3 regions of the Mesorhizobium sp. WSM4810 genome follow, and region 1 is predicted to be linked to each of the others. Evidence: predicted binding sites of a transcription regulator. Region 1 holds the regulator's gene; each other region holds the start of a gene.

What was found. The regulator PhoB, encoded in region 1, activates phosphate uptake and scavenging genes when phosphate is short. The targets are predictions, from matches to a motif close to TGTCATNNANCTGTCAT.
Region 2: a site for PhoB is predicted at 2,351-2,367, ahead of AC0L3O_RS05545 (esterase-like activity of phytase family protein). Genes of this name have one in related genera too.
Region 3: a site for PhoB is predicted at 1,971-1,987, ahead of AC0L3O_RS31720 (ceramide glucosyltransferase). Genes of this name have one in related genera too.

The regions. Positions count from the first base shown of each region.
Region 1 is NZ_JBVVQV010000005.1:354,992-360,676, forward strand. Features, by position in the region: gene pstC (phosphate ABC transporter permease subunit PstC) at 1-467, shown strand, start outside; gene pstA (phosphate ABC transporter permease PstA) at 460-2,073, shown strand; gene pstB (phosphate ABC transporter ATP-binding protein PstB) at 2,086-2,901, shown strand; gene phoU (phosphate signaling complex protein PhoU) at 2,937-3,644, shown strand; gene phoB (phosphate regulon transcriptional regulator PhoB) at 3,661-4,350, shown strand; gene AC0L3O_RS10885 (ROK family protein) at 4,620-5,685, opposite strand, start outside.
Region 2 is NZ_JBVVQV010000003.1:88,534-94,218, reverse strand. Features, by position in the region: gene AC0L3O_RS05565 (alpha/beta fold hydrolase) at 1-84, shown strand, start outside; gene AC0L3O_RS05560 (GFA family protein) at 272-670, shown strand; gene AC0L3O_RS05555 (hypothetical protein) at 792-1,040, shown strand; gene AC0L3O_RS05550 (glycoside hydrolase family 25 protein) at 1,260-2,276, shown strand; gene AC0L3O_RS05545 (esterase-like activity of phytase family protein) at 2,427-4,625, shown strand; gene AC0L3O_RS05540 (lysozyme inhibitor LprI family protein) at 4,843-5,307, shown strand; gene AC0L3O_RS05535 (glycine-rich domain-containing protein) at 5,556-5,685, shown strand, end outside.
Region 3 is NZ_JBVVQV010000037.1:1,377-7,061, reverse strand. Features, by position in the region: gene AC0L3O_RS31725 (O-succinylhomoserine sulfhydrylase) at 1-650, shown strand, start outside; gene AC0L3O_RS31720 (ceramide glucosyltransferase) at 697-1,851, opposite strand; gene apaG (Co2+/Mg2+ efflux protein ApaG) at 2,110-2,502, shown strand; gene AC0L3O_RS31710 (Hsp33 family molecular chaperone) at 2,700-3,710, opposite strand; gene argF (ornithine carbamoyltransferase) at 3,873-4,784, opposite strand; gene AC0L3O_RS31700 (aspartate aminotransferase family protein) at 4,801-5,685, opposite strand, start outside.

The DNA.
Region 1 (5,685 bases):
ACGTCGCGTCTGAATCCGCGCTCGCCGCAGGCGTGGTCATGGGTATCATGATCATTCCCTTCGTTTCCTCGCTTTCCGACGATGTGATCAACGCCGTTCCGCAATCCCTGAGAGACGGTTCCGCGGGCCTCGGCGCGACCAAGTCGGAAACCATCCGCAAGGTGGTCCTTCCCGCTGCCCTTCCGGGCATCGTTTCGGCAATGCTGCTTGCCGTCAGCCGCGCAATCGGCGAAACGATGATCGTAGTCATGGCGGCGGGGCTGGCGGCAAACCTCACGGCAAATCCGCTCGAAGCGGTCACCACCGTGACCGTGCAGATCGTGACACTGCTTGTGGGCGACCAGGAGTTCGACAGCGCCAAGACGCTTGCAGCCTTCGCACTCGGCCTGGTGCTGTTCTGCATCACGCTTACCCTCAACATCGTCGCTTTGCGCGTCGTCCAGAAATACCGAGAGCAATATGACTGATGCGATCTCGTCATTCGGCGCCGTCGGACGGCCGGTCAGCGTTCATACCGACGATGCCGCGAAGGCGCGGCTGAAGGGCCGCTACCGCACGGAAAAATGGTTCAAATGGCTCGGCGCCGCAGCTGTCGCGTTGGCCGGCTTGTTCCTTGTGCTGCTCCTGTCGACGATCGTCACGCAGGCGATTCCGGCGCTGCGGCAGAACTATGTGACGCTGCCGATCGATCTTTCAGCGGCCAAGGTCGACCCGGCGAAACTCGACGAAGTGAACTACGACGCCATCGCTCAGGAAGCGCTTACGGCAAAATTTCCGGATGTGAAGAGCCGCCAGGACAAGCGCCTGCTGCGCGGGCTGATTTCCACCGGCACAGGCGTGTTCCTGCGCAAGGATATTGCGGCTGATCCGGGGATGCTCGGAGGAACGGTGGACTATGCGGTTCCAGTTGACGATTTTGCCGACCTCTATCTCAAGGGTTTGCTTGCCGACGTCGGTTCGGACGAAGCGATTTCGACAAGCGTCACGCCTTCGGAAACCAGCGGCGACATCGATCTGACCTTCGGCGACGATGCCATGCTGGCGCTGGCGCGCGGCCATGGTGCGACCGAGGGCGAAAACGGCATGTTTACGCTGACGAGCGGCGCGTCGTCGCTGCTGGTCGCGTTCAATGGCGGCACGGTCAAGCTGACCTCGCTGTCGTCTGCGGCCAACGGCACGGTGATCGCAAAAGGCACGGTGATCGAGGCGCTGGACAGCACGGCGCCCGCCGCGAGCGGCCAGGCATTCCTGCGCGTCATCGAGACGCCGGAAGCATCGCGAAAGATTTCGGACAAGGTGATCGTCTGGCTCGACACGCTGAAGAGCGCCGGCCTGATCGAAAGCCGGTTCAACTCGATCTTCTTCTTCACCGGCGCAAGCCGCGAGCCGGAATTGGCTGGTGTCTGGGGCGCGGTCGTCGGATCGTTCCTGACCATGATCGTAACCCTCGCAATCGCCTTCCCGATCGGCGTTTCAGCGGCGATCTATCTTGAGGAATTTGCGCCCAAGAACCGGCTGACGACGATGATCGAAGTGAATATCAACAATCTGGCGGCGGTGCCTTCGATCGTCTTCGGCCTGCTTGGACTTGCCGTATTCCTGAATTTCTTCGGCATGCCGCGCTCAGCCCCGGTGGTCGGCGGCATGGTGCTGGCGCTGATGACCCTGCCGATCATCATTATCGCCTCGCGCGCTTCGCTGCGCGCCGTGCCGCCTTCGATCCGCGAGGCGGCGCTTGGCATCGGAGCGTCCAAGGTCCAGACCGTATTCCATCACGTCCTGCCACTGGCGATGCCGGGCATCATGACCGGCACCATCCTCGGAATGGCGCATGCGCTCGGCGAAACCGCGCCGTTGCTGATGATCGGCATGGTCGCCTTCATCGTCGACATTCCCGGCGGCTTCACCGATCCCGCGACGATCCTGCCGGTGCAGATTTTCATGTGGGCGGATTTCCCGGAAGCGGGGTTCCAGCAGAAGACTTCGGCGGCGATTTTGATTTTGCTGGTGTTTTTGGTCATCATGAACGCCATCGCGGTGATACTGCGCAGGCGCTTCGAGCGGCGCTGGTAAGGAGTAGAGGATATGAACATCATGACGGAAGCCGGCGTCGAGCAGAAACTGAGCAGCGCAACCAACGCCCCTTCGATCAAGATGAAGGGCGAAAAGGTCTCTGTTCACTACGGCGAGAAGCGAGCTCTGTTCGACGTCGATCTCGATGTCCGCGAGCATCAGGTGACGGCGTTGATCGGGCCATCGGGCTGCGGCAAGTCGACGTTCCTGCGTTGCCTGAACCGAATGAACGACACCATCGATATCGCGCGGGTGAGCGGCAAGATCACGCTCGACGGCGAGGACGTCTACGATCCGAAAATCGATGTCGTCGAGCTGCGAGCTCGCGTCGGCATGGTATTCCAGAAGCCGAATCCGTTTCCGAAGTCGATCTACGAAAACGTCGCCTACGGTCCGCGCATCCACGGCCTGGCCAGGAGCAAGGCCGAGTTGGACGGCATCGTCGAATCGAGCCTGAAGAAGGCCGGCCTGTTCAACGAGGTCAAGGATCGCCTGCTCGAGTCGGGTACCGGACTGTCCGGCGGACAGCAGCAGCGCCTGTGCATCGCGCGCGCCATCGCGGTGTCGCCGGAAGTGATCCTGATGGACGAGCCCTGTTCGGCGCTCGATCCGATCGCCACCGCCCGCGTCGAGGAACTGATCGACGAACTGCGCCAGAACTATACGATCGTCATCGTCACCCATTCGATGCAGCAGGCGGCGCGCGTGTCGCAACGCACGGCGATGTTCCATCTCGGCTATCTGGTCGAGGAGGGCGCGACCGACAAGATGTTCACCAACCCCGACGACAAGCGCACCCAGGACTACATCACCGGCCGGTTCGGCTGAGCGGTCCGGCGAATTTCGAACACGAGGACAGCACCATGGGTGAACACACCGTCGCATCTTTCGACGAGGAACTGGAGCACATCGACCGGCTGATCCGCGACATGGACGAGCTCGCCGCCGCAATGGTCGCGGCCTCGATCCGCGCGTTGCTTGCGTCGGACAATGCGATGGCGCAGCGCGTCGTCTCGGACGACGCCATCATGGATGCGCGGCAGCGCGAACTCGATGACAGCGCCATCACGCTGATCGCCAAGCGGCAGCCGATGGCGCAGGATCTGCGCGCCGTGGTTGGCGCAATCCGCATGGCGGGCGATCTCGAGCGCATCGGCGATCTGGCCAAGAACATAGCCAAGCGGGTCAGCGCAGTCGGGCAGAGCGCGACGCCGCGTAATCTGTCGCACGGTATCGACGCGATGGCGGACCTCGTTCTTGTGCAGCTGCGCGGCGTGGTCGAGCACTATGTGTCGCGCGATGCCGGCGCGTTGAAGGAACTGCGCGCCGACGACCAGAAGATCGACGTGAAATACACGGCGGTTTTTCGCGAGCTCCTGACCTACATGATGGAGGATCCGCGCAACATCACCGCCTGCACGCACCTTCTGTTCTGCGCCAAGAATCTCGAGCGTATCGGCGATCACGTCACCAACATCGCCGAAAACGCCTACTTTGTCGTGACCGGGCAGCAATTGCCGGCGGATCGCCCGAAGCTCGACGAAACGACGATGTCGGCGCCGGCGACATGACAGGAGTGACCGGCCGATGATCGCGCCGCGCATCATGGTGGTGGAGGATGAAGAGCCGCTGGGCGTCCTCCTCCGTTACAATCTTGAATCCGAAGGCTATCAGGTCGAGGTGGTGACGCGCGGCGACGAGGCCGAAATCCGGCTGCAGGAAAACGTGCCCGATCTTTTGGTGCTCGACTGGATGGTGCCGGCGGTTTCCGGCATCGAGCTTTGCCGGCGCCTTCGGGTGCGCCCCGAAACCGAGCGGCTGCCGATCATCATGCTGACCGCGCGCGGCGAGGAGAGCGACCGGGTGCGCGGCCTTTCGACCGGAGCCGACGACTATCTGGTCAAGCCGTTCTCGACACCGGAATTCATGGCCAGGGTCAAGGCGCTGCTGCGCCGCGCCAAGCCGGAAGTGCTGTCCAGCGTGCTCAAGGTCGGCGACATCATGCTCGATCGTGAATCGCACCGGGTCTATCGCAAGAAGAGCGAGATCCGGCTCGGGCCGACCGAATTCCGGCTGCTCGAATTCATGATGCGCCACCCGGGCCGGGTCTTCTCGCGCAGTCAGTTGCTCGACAATGTCTGGGGCGAGACGATCTACATCGACGAGCGCACGGTGGACGTCCATGTCGGCCGGTTGCGCAAGGCGGTCAACAATGGTCGCATGCCCGATGTCATCCGCACCATCCGCGGCGCCGGCTATGCGATCAGGGAAGACTAGCTAGGGATGTGCTGATATTCAGGTGATGCCGGCCTGCGAACGGCGGCTTCCTGCGCTTACCTACAGCGCCGCGCGCCCTGTTGGGCACGCAAAGGACGCTGTAGAACTTTGATTTTGCGCACGACCTTTCCGAAATCGATCTCGATTTCGGGGTCATGCGCGGGCTCACGTACCCAAAAGTACGCTCCGCTCCGGTTCTCGGAACCCACCATTCTCGACTCGGCCTGACCTGAATCTCAACACACCCCAAGTCGCGACCCGGGAATCCTTCAAGCCACGTTCTTTCCGACCGAGCCGGCTCGTGCCTGGATGCTCGGCGCGAAAATCTCCTGGTCGACGAAGCTTAGCGCCCGCATGGCGCAACCTTCGCGGATCAGCGGCAGCTCGTTCGGCTCGGTGTCGAAGGAAATCGAACCCGAATGCTGGCCGCCGGCGGTCTGGGCGATGGCCTCGCGCAGGGCCGGCTCGATCAGGTCGAAGGCGGCAGCGCTGGCGCCGACCATGGCCACCGGCGCCGGATCGATCAGCGCAAACAGGCTGCCGAGCCCGAAGCCGAGCGCCTCGCCGGCCTTGCGGTAGGCTTCGCGCTCCGGTCCGTCCATCTCGCGCGCCCGGGCCGCCAAGGCCCGCATGTCGGCGTCGCTGACATCGGCGACCGGCTCGGCGTTCTCGCTCAACAGCCTTGCGTTGCGCCAGATGGCGTAGTTGCCGGCATAAGCCTCGACGCAGCCGCGCCGCCCGCAGCGGCAAAGCGCGCCGCCCGGCCGATGGATCATGTGGCCGAATTCGCCGCCTGAGGAGTGGGTGCCGGTGAACAGCTCGCCCTTCAGCACCAGCCCCATACCGATGCCGTGCGAGAGCAGGATGGCGATGAAATCGTCGCGGTAGCGATCCGGGTGGCGCCAGCGCAGCGCCACGGCCATCATGTTGCAGTCGTTCTCCATGATGGCAGGGATGCCGAACTCGCGTTCCAGAATGTCGGCGAAGGCGATGTTCGTCTGCGGCGTGATCGGCGACCACAACATGGCGCGCGCGTGGGAATCGGTGATGCCCTGGATCGCCAGCGCGATGCGGGCGACGCTTTGGACATCGAGGTCGGGATCTTCGAGCCGGCGCCGGACGATGGCGACACATTCGTCGATCAGCGCGTCACGCGACATGGTCAGCGTGTCCAGCCGGCGCTGTTCCTCGGCGACCACTTGCCCGGCATAATTGATGACGGCGACCGACAGGAAATTCAGCGACAACACGACGGCCAACACCGCAGCGGCTTGCGGATTGAGGCTGAGGCCGACCTGCGGCCGGCCGCGTTTCAACGAAACCGTCTCGCTCGCC
Region 2 (5,685 bases), on a different contig from region 1:
GAACTGGTGGCCGCCGCACTGCCCTTCCTCAATGGCGAGACCAACGTCAAGACCTGGGACGAGATCGTCAGAGAAACGCACTGACCGCCTGACAACTGCCTGCCGGCCGTCCTCCCGCGAGATGGCCGGCGACGCTCGTTGCGCATCGCGCCTGATCGTACATTCGGCCTGCCGCATCACGCCAACAGATGGCGCCATCAAAGCTTTTCAATTGACGCTCCTATCCCGGCAGCTACCTTCCTGCCAATCTTCAGAAAGACGGGCTAAGGCAATGGCGAAATATCAGGGTGGCTGCCTGTGCGGGGCAGTGCGCTACCGCACTGAGGCCGCGCCGATCAACGAGCGCGTCTGCCATTGCCGGCTTTGCCAGAAGGCGCTGGGCGCGGCCTTCAACGCCCGCGTGCTGTTCCGTATCGACGATGTGACCATTGACGGGCCGGTGGCGACGGTGAATTCCTCGCCCGATCTCAAGCGCGGCTTCTGCCCGGGCTGCGGCACGACGATGTTTTCCCGGCGCGACTCCGCCGGCATCATCGGCATCACCTCCGGCTCGCTCGACGATCCTTCCATGTTCAAACCGCAGATGCATATCTGGACCGCCTCGAAGCAGCCCTGGGTGCAACTCGACGACGAACTGCCGCAATATGAAGGCGCCCCCCCGCCCAACTGAGGCGCAGGGCGTGCCCAAATTTTTTTCGTCCGGGACACGAGATAGTCGGCAAAGCGTCATTGGCGAGCCATCATTGCCGCCTATCTATTGCCTGCGGGTCGGCAGTCGAAGGAGGCGACGGATGAATGACAGAATTAACACCCTGGATGAGCTTTTGAGCGATCCGATGGTCAAGCTGGTGATGGAGCGTGACCGCGTGCAGCCGGCCGAGCTTCGCTCGCTGCTTGAAGAAAAGGTTCGCCGGGATGACGATGCGTCTGTCAATCCCGTCACCGATCGCCCAAACTCCGATCGCCTTGGCACCGACCGCTCCGTCCCGCCCGCTCATATGGTAGCCGAGAGCTGCCACAAGCTATGGTTGTGCGGCTAAGCAGCGGCCTGCAGGCGTCGGCGATCCTTCGCGCGCCTTCGGTCCTGCGGCGTTTCCAGGCTCTCACCGCTACGGTGATAGAGCGAGCGCCTTGCCCAGCCCCTCTGCCCTAACAATTTGATTCAAACTTTGTTGGTAATTTCTTGTTAGTAATCCGGACTGGTTTGTCCGGCGGCGTTGTCTTGCCCTCGGTCTGTTGTGTTCTGCGTACAGGTCCAGATGCGGTTATCAGGCGTCGTCATCTTCTCGATCGCGTCACTTTGCCTTGCCGGCTGCACGTCCACGTCCGGCGTCGACGCGCTGCAAGTGCCGTCCAGCGAGACGACCAGTTCGGTTGTGCGGCCGCCCGCGCCGGTGGCGTCGGTCGGCGCTGCCGATGTCGAACCCGACTTCGCGCCGGAGGAGGCGACGGAGCAGACTGTGGCGATGGCCACTCCGGAGCCTGCCGAAAGCATCGAGCCACCCCTCGAGCCGATTGCCCTGGTGGCGCCGAAGCGGCTGGCACGGGCAGCACCGATCCTTGCCGAGCCGGTCCAGCGCTATCGGTTCCGTGACGCCAAGCCGATCAATTTCGGCAGGGCATCGCCCAGACACCTCGCCGTTCACGGCGTCGACGTCTCGCGCTGGCAAGGCAACGTGAACTGGGCGAAGCTGCGCGCGCAGGGCGCGAACTTCGCCTACATCAAGGCGACCGACGGCGGCGATCACCTCGACCCGATGTTCAGGAAGAACTGGCGCAATGCCGACGCCGCCGGCCTCAAGCGCGGCGCCTATCACTTCTTCTACTGGTGCCGCACCGCTGGTGAGCAGGCTGACTGGTTCATCCGCAACGTGCCGAGGGTCGAGGGCGCCTTGCCGCCGGTGATCGATGTCGAGTGGAACGGCGAATCCAGCTGCAAGCGGCGGCCGTCGCGGCAAAAGGTGCTGGAGAAGATGCAGGTCTTCATGGACAAGCTCGAGCGCCACTACGGCCAGCGGCCCATCATCTACACCGCGCCTGATTTCTACCGCGACAATCTCAGAGGCGCATTTCTGGACTATCCATTCTGGCTGCGCGCGGTGGCACAGCACCCGGCAAAGGTCTATCCCGGCCGCAAATGGGTGTTCTGGCAGTATTCCGGCTCCGGCCTGTCGCATGGGGTGAGGGGCCGCATCGACCTCAACGTCTTCCACGGCGACGAGAGAGCCTGGCGGAACTGGGCTGGCGGGCGGCAGATGGTGGCCGAGGCGGAGTAGGCGGCCGACGAAAGCGCCCATTTGCAGACCAGCATGAGGTGAATATCGACGGACCTGACCGCCTGTCGCGGAAGTGTCATCGATCCGTCATCGCTTTGAAATGTCGTTCCCCCAATCAGGTGGCTTCCATTCGAACAGGAGACGCCACCCGTGCCCCGCCATTCCGCGCTTTTCGTCCTGACGGCAGCGCTTGCTGCCTCGTTTTCGCTGCCGGCCCATGCCGACATGATGTTCAACCGGGTCGCGAGCTTCGCAGTCGCCGGAAACCTCCCGGCGGATGTCGAGAACACCACGCCGACTTCGTCCGAGATCATCACGGCGAGCGAAGACGGCATGACGCTGGTTTATTCCGATAGCCCGCTCGGTGCGGTCGGCTTCATCGACATCGCCGATCCCAAGGCGCCCAAGGCCGGCGGTATCGTCAAGATCGACGGCGAGCCGACCTCGGTTGTGGTCATCGGCGGCAAGGTGCTGGCCGGCGTCAACACGTCGGAAAGCAAAGCCAGGCCTTCGGGCAACCTCAGAGTTATCGATCTTGCCTCCAAGGCGATCGAAAGCACCTGCGACCTCGGCGGCCAGCCGGACTCGCTGGCGTTCAGCAAGGACGGCAAGTTTTTGGCCATCGCCATCGAGAACGAGCGCGACGAGGATCTGAACGACGGAGAAATTCCGCAGATGCCGGCCGGCGACCTTAAGATATTCACGCTTGCCGAAGGCCAGCCTGATTGCGCGACGTTGAAGACCGTCAACCTGGCGGGCATTGCCGAAGTCGCTGGGGAAGATCCCGAGCCGGAATTCGTCGCCTTCAACGAGGCCGGCGAGATAGCAGTCACGCTGCAGGAAAACAACCACATCGCCATCGTCAACGCCGAAACCGGCGCGATCGTCACGCACTTTTCCGCAGGCTCCGCCACTCTGGACAAGATCGACACCAGGAAGAACGGTGCCTTGTCGTTTGATGGCAAGATCGAAAACGTCGCGCGCGAGCCCGACGCCGTGAAATGGCTCGACAATGACCGCTTCGTCGTTGCCAACGAAGGCGACTACAAGGGCGGCTCGCGCGGCTTCACGATCTTCAGCAAGGAGGGCGAGGTCCTCTACGAATCCGGTTCGTCCTTCGAGTACCAGGTCGCCAAAGCCGGCCATTATCCCGACGACCGCAACAAGAAGGGCGTCGAGCCGGAAGGTCTTGAGACCGGCACGTTCGGCGAGGACAGGCTGCTTTTCGTCGCTTCGGAGCGTGGCTCCGTTGTCGGCGTCTACAAGGACACGGGTGCGGAGCCAGGGTTTGTCCAGATCCTGCCGTCCGGCATCGGCCCCGAAGGCCTGGTCGCGATCCCGTCGCGCAATCTCCTGGTCACCGCCAACGAGGCAGACCTGGTCGAGGACGGGCTCGCCCGCTCGCACGTGATGATCTACGAGCGCTCCGAAGGCCCCGCCACTTACCCGATGATCACGGCAAAGCCCATGGCAGACGGCACGCCGCTCGGCTGGGGCGCGCTTTCGGCGCTCGCGGCCAGCGACGCTGCCGGCAAGCTGTTCGCTGCCTCGGACTCTTTCTACGCCAACGCGCCCTCGATCTTCGAGATCGATGCCACCCAGACGCCGGCGCTGATCACCGGCAAGACCATCGTCACGCGTGATGGCCATCCTGCACAGAAGCTCGACATCGAGGGTCTTGTCGCCGACGGTGAAGGCGGCTTCTGGCTGGCCAATGAAGGCGATCCGGCAAAGCTCGTCCCGCACGCCATCCTGCGCGTCGACGACAAGGGCGAGATCAAGCAGGAAATCGGCTTCCCGATGGAACTGCTCGCCCACCAGAGCCGCTTCGGTCTCGAAGGCATCACCGCGGTCGGCGAAGGCGACGACCTGACGCTGGTGATGGCCGTCCAGCGCGAATGGGCCGACGACCCCAAGGGCCAGGTCAAGCTCTTGGCCTACAAGCCCAAGGCCAAGGAATGGTCGGCGGTGCGCTACCCGCTCGAAGCGACCGAAGCTGGCTGGATGGGCCTGTCGGAGATCACCACGCATGACGGCAAGCTCTACATCCTCGAACGCGACAACCAGATCGGCGATCTGGCCAAGGTGAAGCGCATCTATTCGGTGGCGCTCGACGCCTTCAAACCTGCCAAGCTTGGTGGCGACCTGCCGCTGGTCGAAAAGACGCTGGTGCGCGACATCGTCGGCGACCTGAAATCAGCCACCAACGGCTATGTCATCGACAAGGTCGAAGGTTTCACCATCGACAAGAACGGCGATATCTTCGTCGCCACCGACAATGACGGCGTCGATGATTCTTCCGGCGAAACGCTGTTCTTACGCCTGGGCAACATCAGCGCCGTGAACTGAGGGTGTTTCCCTCCCCCTTGAGGGGAGGGTCGATCCGCGAAGCGGATCGGGGTGGGGTCGTTTCGGCCGCGCGACGTCTTCCCTGACGGGACATCGACAGCCGCAGAATCTTCGCTGCGGCTGTTTTCGTTGACGACATGCGCGGCGGGTTGACGTCTATGCTGACCGCTTCGTGTCTTATGGCATTCTACGATCCCGGTGCGCCGGATACCTTCAAATGGATGCCGACGTCGTTGAGCGCGCCCACATGGATGCAATCAAGACAGGACAGGCCATCGCCGGGAACGACGCGTGGGTCGACATCTGGACGGCCATGCTTGAAGAGGCGAAGGCTGAAATCAATACGAAAGGGCCGTTGCTGGTGTGCATCAAGACGGAGGCTCATTTGAGAAGTCAAGGGCAGCCGAATGGCATCCACGGTCCGAGCTACGCCTGCTCAAAAGCTACCACGCCATCAGAACTGGCAATGTGCGACGACGAAAGCATCTGGGCGAAAGATCGAGCAATGAACTCGATATACTTCTGGATTCGCGACAACGTCGAGCCGGAACTCCGAAAGCGCATCCTGGGTGTCCAACGGATCTGGCTTACAGACCGCAACGACTGCGGAGCCAACAAAGAGTGCCTGAACTCGGTTTACGACCAAAGGCTTCAGGAACTGAAAACAATAGTCATTCAGTGAATTCGATAACGAATACGGAAACCATGAGACGCAACAAATTCGCCTCGGCGGCGGCAATCGCCCTGGCCCTTGTTTCCCCTCGTCCGTATCGGCGGGCGACGCGAGTCTTGGGTTCACTGTCCACCCCTCTGTTGGGGAGTGGTCGATTACAATGATGCGCAGCTAGAGAGACGCAAACACGTACCCCGCCGGTGCATTCCACAGAATGTGCTATAGTTCTTGTCGTTCCACCGTCGATGAGAGGGCAGATGAGCGGACCAAGCGACCTCAATCTCTGGCATCGCATTGAAGGCTACAATTTCGATCAACCCGACATCAATCTGCCCTTCTCGGCCAGGCTTGCCCGAGAAAACGGCTGGCCGCCGGAGTTTGCGCTGC
Region 3 (5,685 bases), on a different contig from region 1:
GGCTGATCGTCGACAACGTCTTTGCCACGCCCTTGCAGCAGAAGCCGTTGCAACTCGGCGCCCATATCGTCGTCTATTCGGCGACCAAGCACATCGACGGCCAGGGGCGCTGCCTCGGCGGCATCATCCTGTCGGACAAGAAGTGGATCGACGAGAATTTGCACGACTACTTCCGCCACACCGGTCCCAGCCTCTCGCCCTTCAATGCCTGGACGCTGCTGAAGGGCCTGGAGACGCTGCCGCTGCGCGTGCGCCAGCAGACGGAAAGTGCCGGCCGGATCGCGGACTTCCTCGCCGAGCGATCGGAAATTGTCCGTGTCATCTATCCCGGCCGCGCCGATCACCCGCAGGCGGCGATCGTCAAGAAGCAGATGTCGGGCGGCTCGACGCTGATCTGCCTCGACGTCAAGGGAGGCAAGCAGGCGGCCTTCGCCTTCCAGAACGCGCTCGATGTCGTACTGATCTCCAACAATCTCGGTGACGCCAAGAGCCTGATCACCCATCCGGCGACGACGACACACAAGAATCTGAGCGACGAGGCGCGGGCCGAACTTGGCATCGGGCCAGGCACGCTCAGGCTGTCCGTCGGACTGGAGGACACTGACGACCTGCTCGAAGACATCGAGCAGGCCTTGAAAGCCGCCAGGTAGGGATACGCGCCGAACTGCTGCGCTCTGATCTGCAAAGCAGGCGCCGTCAGGCGCCCGACGGCGTCTCTTCCAATTCCGCAACGGCGCTGGTTTGGATGGTCATCGTGTTGCCGCGCCAGTCGACGGCACCGCTGAGCCAGCCGCGCACCCAGATGGCGGGAAGCATCACGTCCCGCGCAACCATCGCCGGGATCATGCGCAGCGACAGGTGCCAGCCCTTGGCCGAGGCGAGAGCGCATTCCGGCAGATAGGCGACTATCAGCACGGCGATGGCGGTAGCCGGCAGGCTGAAACCGGCGCCTGCTGCCGCAACCAGCGCAAGCACCAGCGGCGGCGCCGCTCCGATCAGGATCTCGGGCGCGAAAAACAGTGGGAAGGTGACGCGACGCAGGCGTGCCCAGCGGGCCTGGCGCGACCAGATTTCGCCAAATGTGCGCAAGCCGAGCGGCTGTTCGAAGGGCGCGGCAACGAGATTGACGCGCAGTCCGAGCCCGTTGACCAGCTTGGTCGCGGCGGCATCCTCGGCAATCTCGGCGGCAAGCGCACGGATGCCGCCATTGGCGTCGAGCAATGGCTTGTTCCACAGCATGCTCTTGCCCTGGGCGAAACCGAGGCCGAGCGCCTCGCCGGTATATTGCCAGCGCGCCTGCAGCGTGTTGAGGAAAGCGCATTCGACCTCCGCCCAGAACCCGTCCGGCCGCGAGCCGATCGGCGTCGAGCAGACGAGGCCGGTGTCCTGCCGCCATGCCGTCATCAGATGCTGGACATAGTCCCTCGGCATCAAGACGTTGGAATCGGCAAGGATGACCCAGTGGTGGCGCGCGGCCTCCCAGGCCTTCACGCAATTGTTGAGTTTCGGATTGCCGCTGATGCGGTCGTCGCCGACCAGCAGCCGGGCCGGCACGGCCGGAAAGCGGGCGATCGCATCGGTGATCGGCCCGACCACCGGGTCATCGGCATGGGCGACGCAGAAGATGAGCTCATAGTGCGGCCAGTCGAGAGAGAAGGCGCGCTCGAGCGTCTCCTCGGTAAACGGCTCGACGCCGCGCGACGGCACGACGATCGACACCGGCGGCGCCTTGGCGGCTGGCGGCGTGATCCTGCCAGGCCGCTTCAGCTTCAACGAAGCGAGCAGGATGCTGGCGAGATTGACAACAAGCAGAGCTATGGAAAGCAAGGCGGCTGTGACTGTCAATTCCATCAATATCTGGTCGCTCCAGAAAAAACCGGCCGCATGAAAGCCGTTTTCAACAGTTCGACAGAATGCTGAGTCGCCCGGCCCTGCACACCATCCCCGGCCCTGCACACCATCATTGTCACGTGTCACTTAAATGACATTGTTTTTCGGCACCTGCGCTTAACAAATTCGGGCAACGATGGCAGACACCGAGGGGACGCACCCCGTTGACCGAACTGCGGAGAGGGTCGAATGTTCCGTCTGCATAGTGTGGAGTGATTTATGTACAGCGCCGTCACGCGCGACATCGAAGTGCAGGTCAGGCCGTTCTATCTGGAAGATCGCTCCGACCCGTCGGAGAACCGCTATGTCTGGGGCTACCAGGTGACCATCGACAACCAGTCGGATGAATTCGTGCAGCTTCTGTCGCGCTACTGGCAGATCACCGACGGCACCGGCCGGGTCGAGGAGGTGCGCGGCGCCGGCGTTGTCGGCGACCAGCCTGAACTCAATCCCGGCGATAGTTATCAGTATACGTCTGGCTGCCCACTCTCGACGCCATCCGGCATCATGGTCGGCCACTACACGATGCGCAATAAGCGGGGTGAGACGTTCGACGTCGCCATCCCCGCCTTTTCGCTCGACCTGCCGGGCACGCGGCGGACGGTGAACTGAGAGAGATAGATGGCCGGAAGGTCGTGCTGCCCCTCATCCGCCTGCCGGCACCTTCTCCCCGTATAGTGAACGGGTAAAAGGGAACCCATCTATCAACTGGACAACCTGTCGCAACGCTGGCGCCCCCTCTCCCCGTTCTTCACGGGGAGAGGGTAAGGGTGAGGGGCAGCGCCAACGCTTCGTCGGTGATTTCAATTCTATTGAGCCGCAGCAAATTCCGCCGGGTCGAAGTCATATTGCTTTGAGCAGAATTCGCAGGCGACGTGAATGCCGCCATCCTCGGTGCTGTCCCTGATCTCGTCGGCGGAGAAGCCTCCGAGAATGCCGCGGATCTTCTCCCTGGAGCATGAGCACTGGTCGGCTACCGGCACGCCGCCGAAGACGCGCACGCCGTGCTCGTGGAACAGCCGGTAAAGCAACCGCTCGGCGCCGATCGTCGGGTCGATCAGTTCCGTCGGCTCGATGGTGCCAAGCAACGCCAGCAGTTCCTGCCAGGAATTGTCGGCCGGATCATGGATCTCCTCGCGCGGATCGCCGTCGCCACCCGGAAGGTCGGGCACGCGCATGCGTTCGGGCGATTGCGGCAGGAACTGTGCCAGGATGCCACCGGCGCGCCATTGCTCGCGGGCACCGCCGATGCCGGGCGTCAACAGCTTGGCCACCGAAAGCCTGAGATCGGTCGGGATCTGCTCCGACTGCCGGAAATAGGTGCGCGCGGCCTCCTCCAGCGTCTCGCCGTCGAGCTGGACGATGCCCTGATAGCGCTGCGTGTGGGCGCCCTGGTCGATGGTCAGCGCCAGGACACCGCTGCCAAGCAGCGTCCGCTGCGAGGTCTCGCCGGCAGACGTCAGTGCCTCCAGCCGGTCAGCGTCGAAGCGGGCATAGGCGCGCAGCGCATGCGGCGTGGAAAAATCCGCCACCAGCATGTCGACCGGCCCGTCGGTGCGGGTCTGCAGGATGAACTTGCCTTCGAATTTGAGCGAAGTGCCGAGCAGCACCGTCAGCACGCAAGCTTCCGCCAGAAGGCGGGCGACCGGCTCGGGATAGTCATGCCGGCCGAGGATCGCGTCGAGCATCGGCCCGAGCTGGACGGTACGGCCGCGCACGTCGAGCGGGCCGACCTCGAAGGGCACGACATGATCGTCGCCGGCGTAGCCGAATTCGCCGAGTTTGGGTTGATGTTCAGCCAATTGACGGGTTTCCAACATGACAAAGCTCCGGGGCGCGGCGATGCCGCCCTCCGGGGCGCATGCGTCGAAACGCGCTCGATTTGCGTGATGCGCCTGAGATAGGCATCACGCACTCCCGGATCAAGGCGGCCGGGATCAAGGCGGCCCGGATCACGGTGACCAGGATAACGGCAGCCCGGATCAAGCGCCGAGGCACCAAGCCAAAACCGCCTTCTGGGCGTGGAGCCGGTTCTCGGCCTCGTCGAACACCACCGAATGCGGCCCGTCGATGACTTCGTCGGTGACCTCCTCGCCGCGATGCGCCGGCAGGCAGTGCATGAACAACGCGTCGGGCTTTGCCTTCGCCATCAGTGCCGCATTGACCTGATAGGGTGAGAAGACATTGTGGCCGCGAGCACGGTGCTCTTGGCCCATCGACACCCAGCAATCGGTAACGACACAGTCGGCCTCGTGGACGGCCTCCTCGGGCGAGCGGGTGAAGTTCAACTTGCCGCCATGCGCCCTCGACCAGTCGACATGCTTCTGCGCCGGCTCGCTGCCTTCCGGCACGGCGACGTTGAGGTTGAAGCGGAACCGCGCCGAGGCCTCCAGCAGCGAATGCAGCACGTTGTTGCCGTCGCCGGTCCAGGCGATGGTCTTGCCGGCGACCGGGCCGCGATGCTCCTCGAAGGTCATGATGTCGGCCATCAGCTGGCAGGGATGGGTATCGTCGGTCAACCCGTTGATGACGGGGACGGTGGCGTTCTCGGTCAGCTCCAGCAGCCGGTCATGCGACGTGGTGCGGATCATGATCGCATCGACATAGCGCGACAGCACCTTGGCCGTGTCGGCGATGGTTTCGGAGCGGCCGAGCTGCATCTCGGCGCCGGTCAGCATGATGGTCTCGCCGCCGAGCTGGCGCATGCCGACGTCGAAGGACACGCGCGTGCGCGTCGACGGCTTGTCGAAGATCATCGCCAGCACCTTGCCTTCAAGCGGTTTTGTCCGCTCGCCAGCCTTGAGCCTTGCCTTTCGCACGACGGCATCGTCCAGCATAAGGCGCAGATCGCCCTCGGAAACGGCGGAAAGATCGGTGAAATGGCGAAGGCTCATGTGGGTCTTCCGACTGTTATTTCGCCGCAGCCGCGGCGATGGCGTCCGACAGGCCCCGGGCGCCGGCGCGGATGCGGTCGAGCGCCGCATGGATCTCGGCGTCGGTGACGGTGAGCGGCGGCAGCAGGCGAAGAACGTTGTCGCCGGCCGGAACCGCCAGCAGATGCTGGTCGCGCAACGCCATGTTCACCTTGGTGTTGGGCGCGGCGCATTTCAGGCCGAGCATCAGGCCGCTGCCTCTGATGTCTTCGATGACATCGGGAAATTCGTCGGCGACACCCGCCAGCCCCTGCTTCAGCAGCAACGCCTTGCGCTGCACATCCTCCAGAAAACCGTCTGCCAGCACGACGTCGAGCACGGCGTTGCCGACCGCCATCGCCAGCGGATTGCCGCCGAAAGTGGTGCCGTGCACGCCGGCGGTCATGCCGACAGCGGCCTCGTCGGTGGCGAGGCAGGCGCCCACCGGGAAGCCGCCGCCGATGCCCTTGGCGACCGCCATGATGTCGGGCGTGACGCCAGCCCATTCATGCGCGAACAGTTTTCCGGTGCGGCCGATGCCGCACTGGACCTCGTCGAAGATCAGCAGCAGATCATGCTGTTCGCAGAGCTGCCTCAGCCGCTTCAGCGACTGCGTCGGCACCGGGCGGATACCGCCCTCGCCCTGCACCGGCTCGATCAGGATCGCGGCGGTCTCTGATGTGATCGCCTTTTCGGCGGCGTCGATGTCGTCGAAGCCGACCTGGTCGAAACCTTCGACCTTGGGGCCGAAACCTTCCAGGTATTTATACTGGCCGCCGGCGGCGATGGTCGCCAGCGTGCGGCCATGAAAGGCGCCTTCGAAGGTGATGATGCGAAAGCGCTCGGGATGGCCCTTGACGAAATGGTAGCGCCGCGCCGTCTT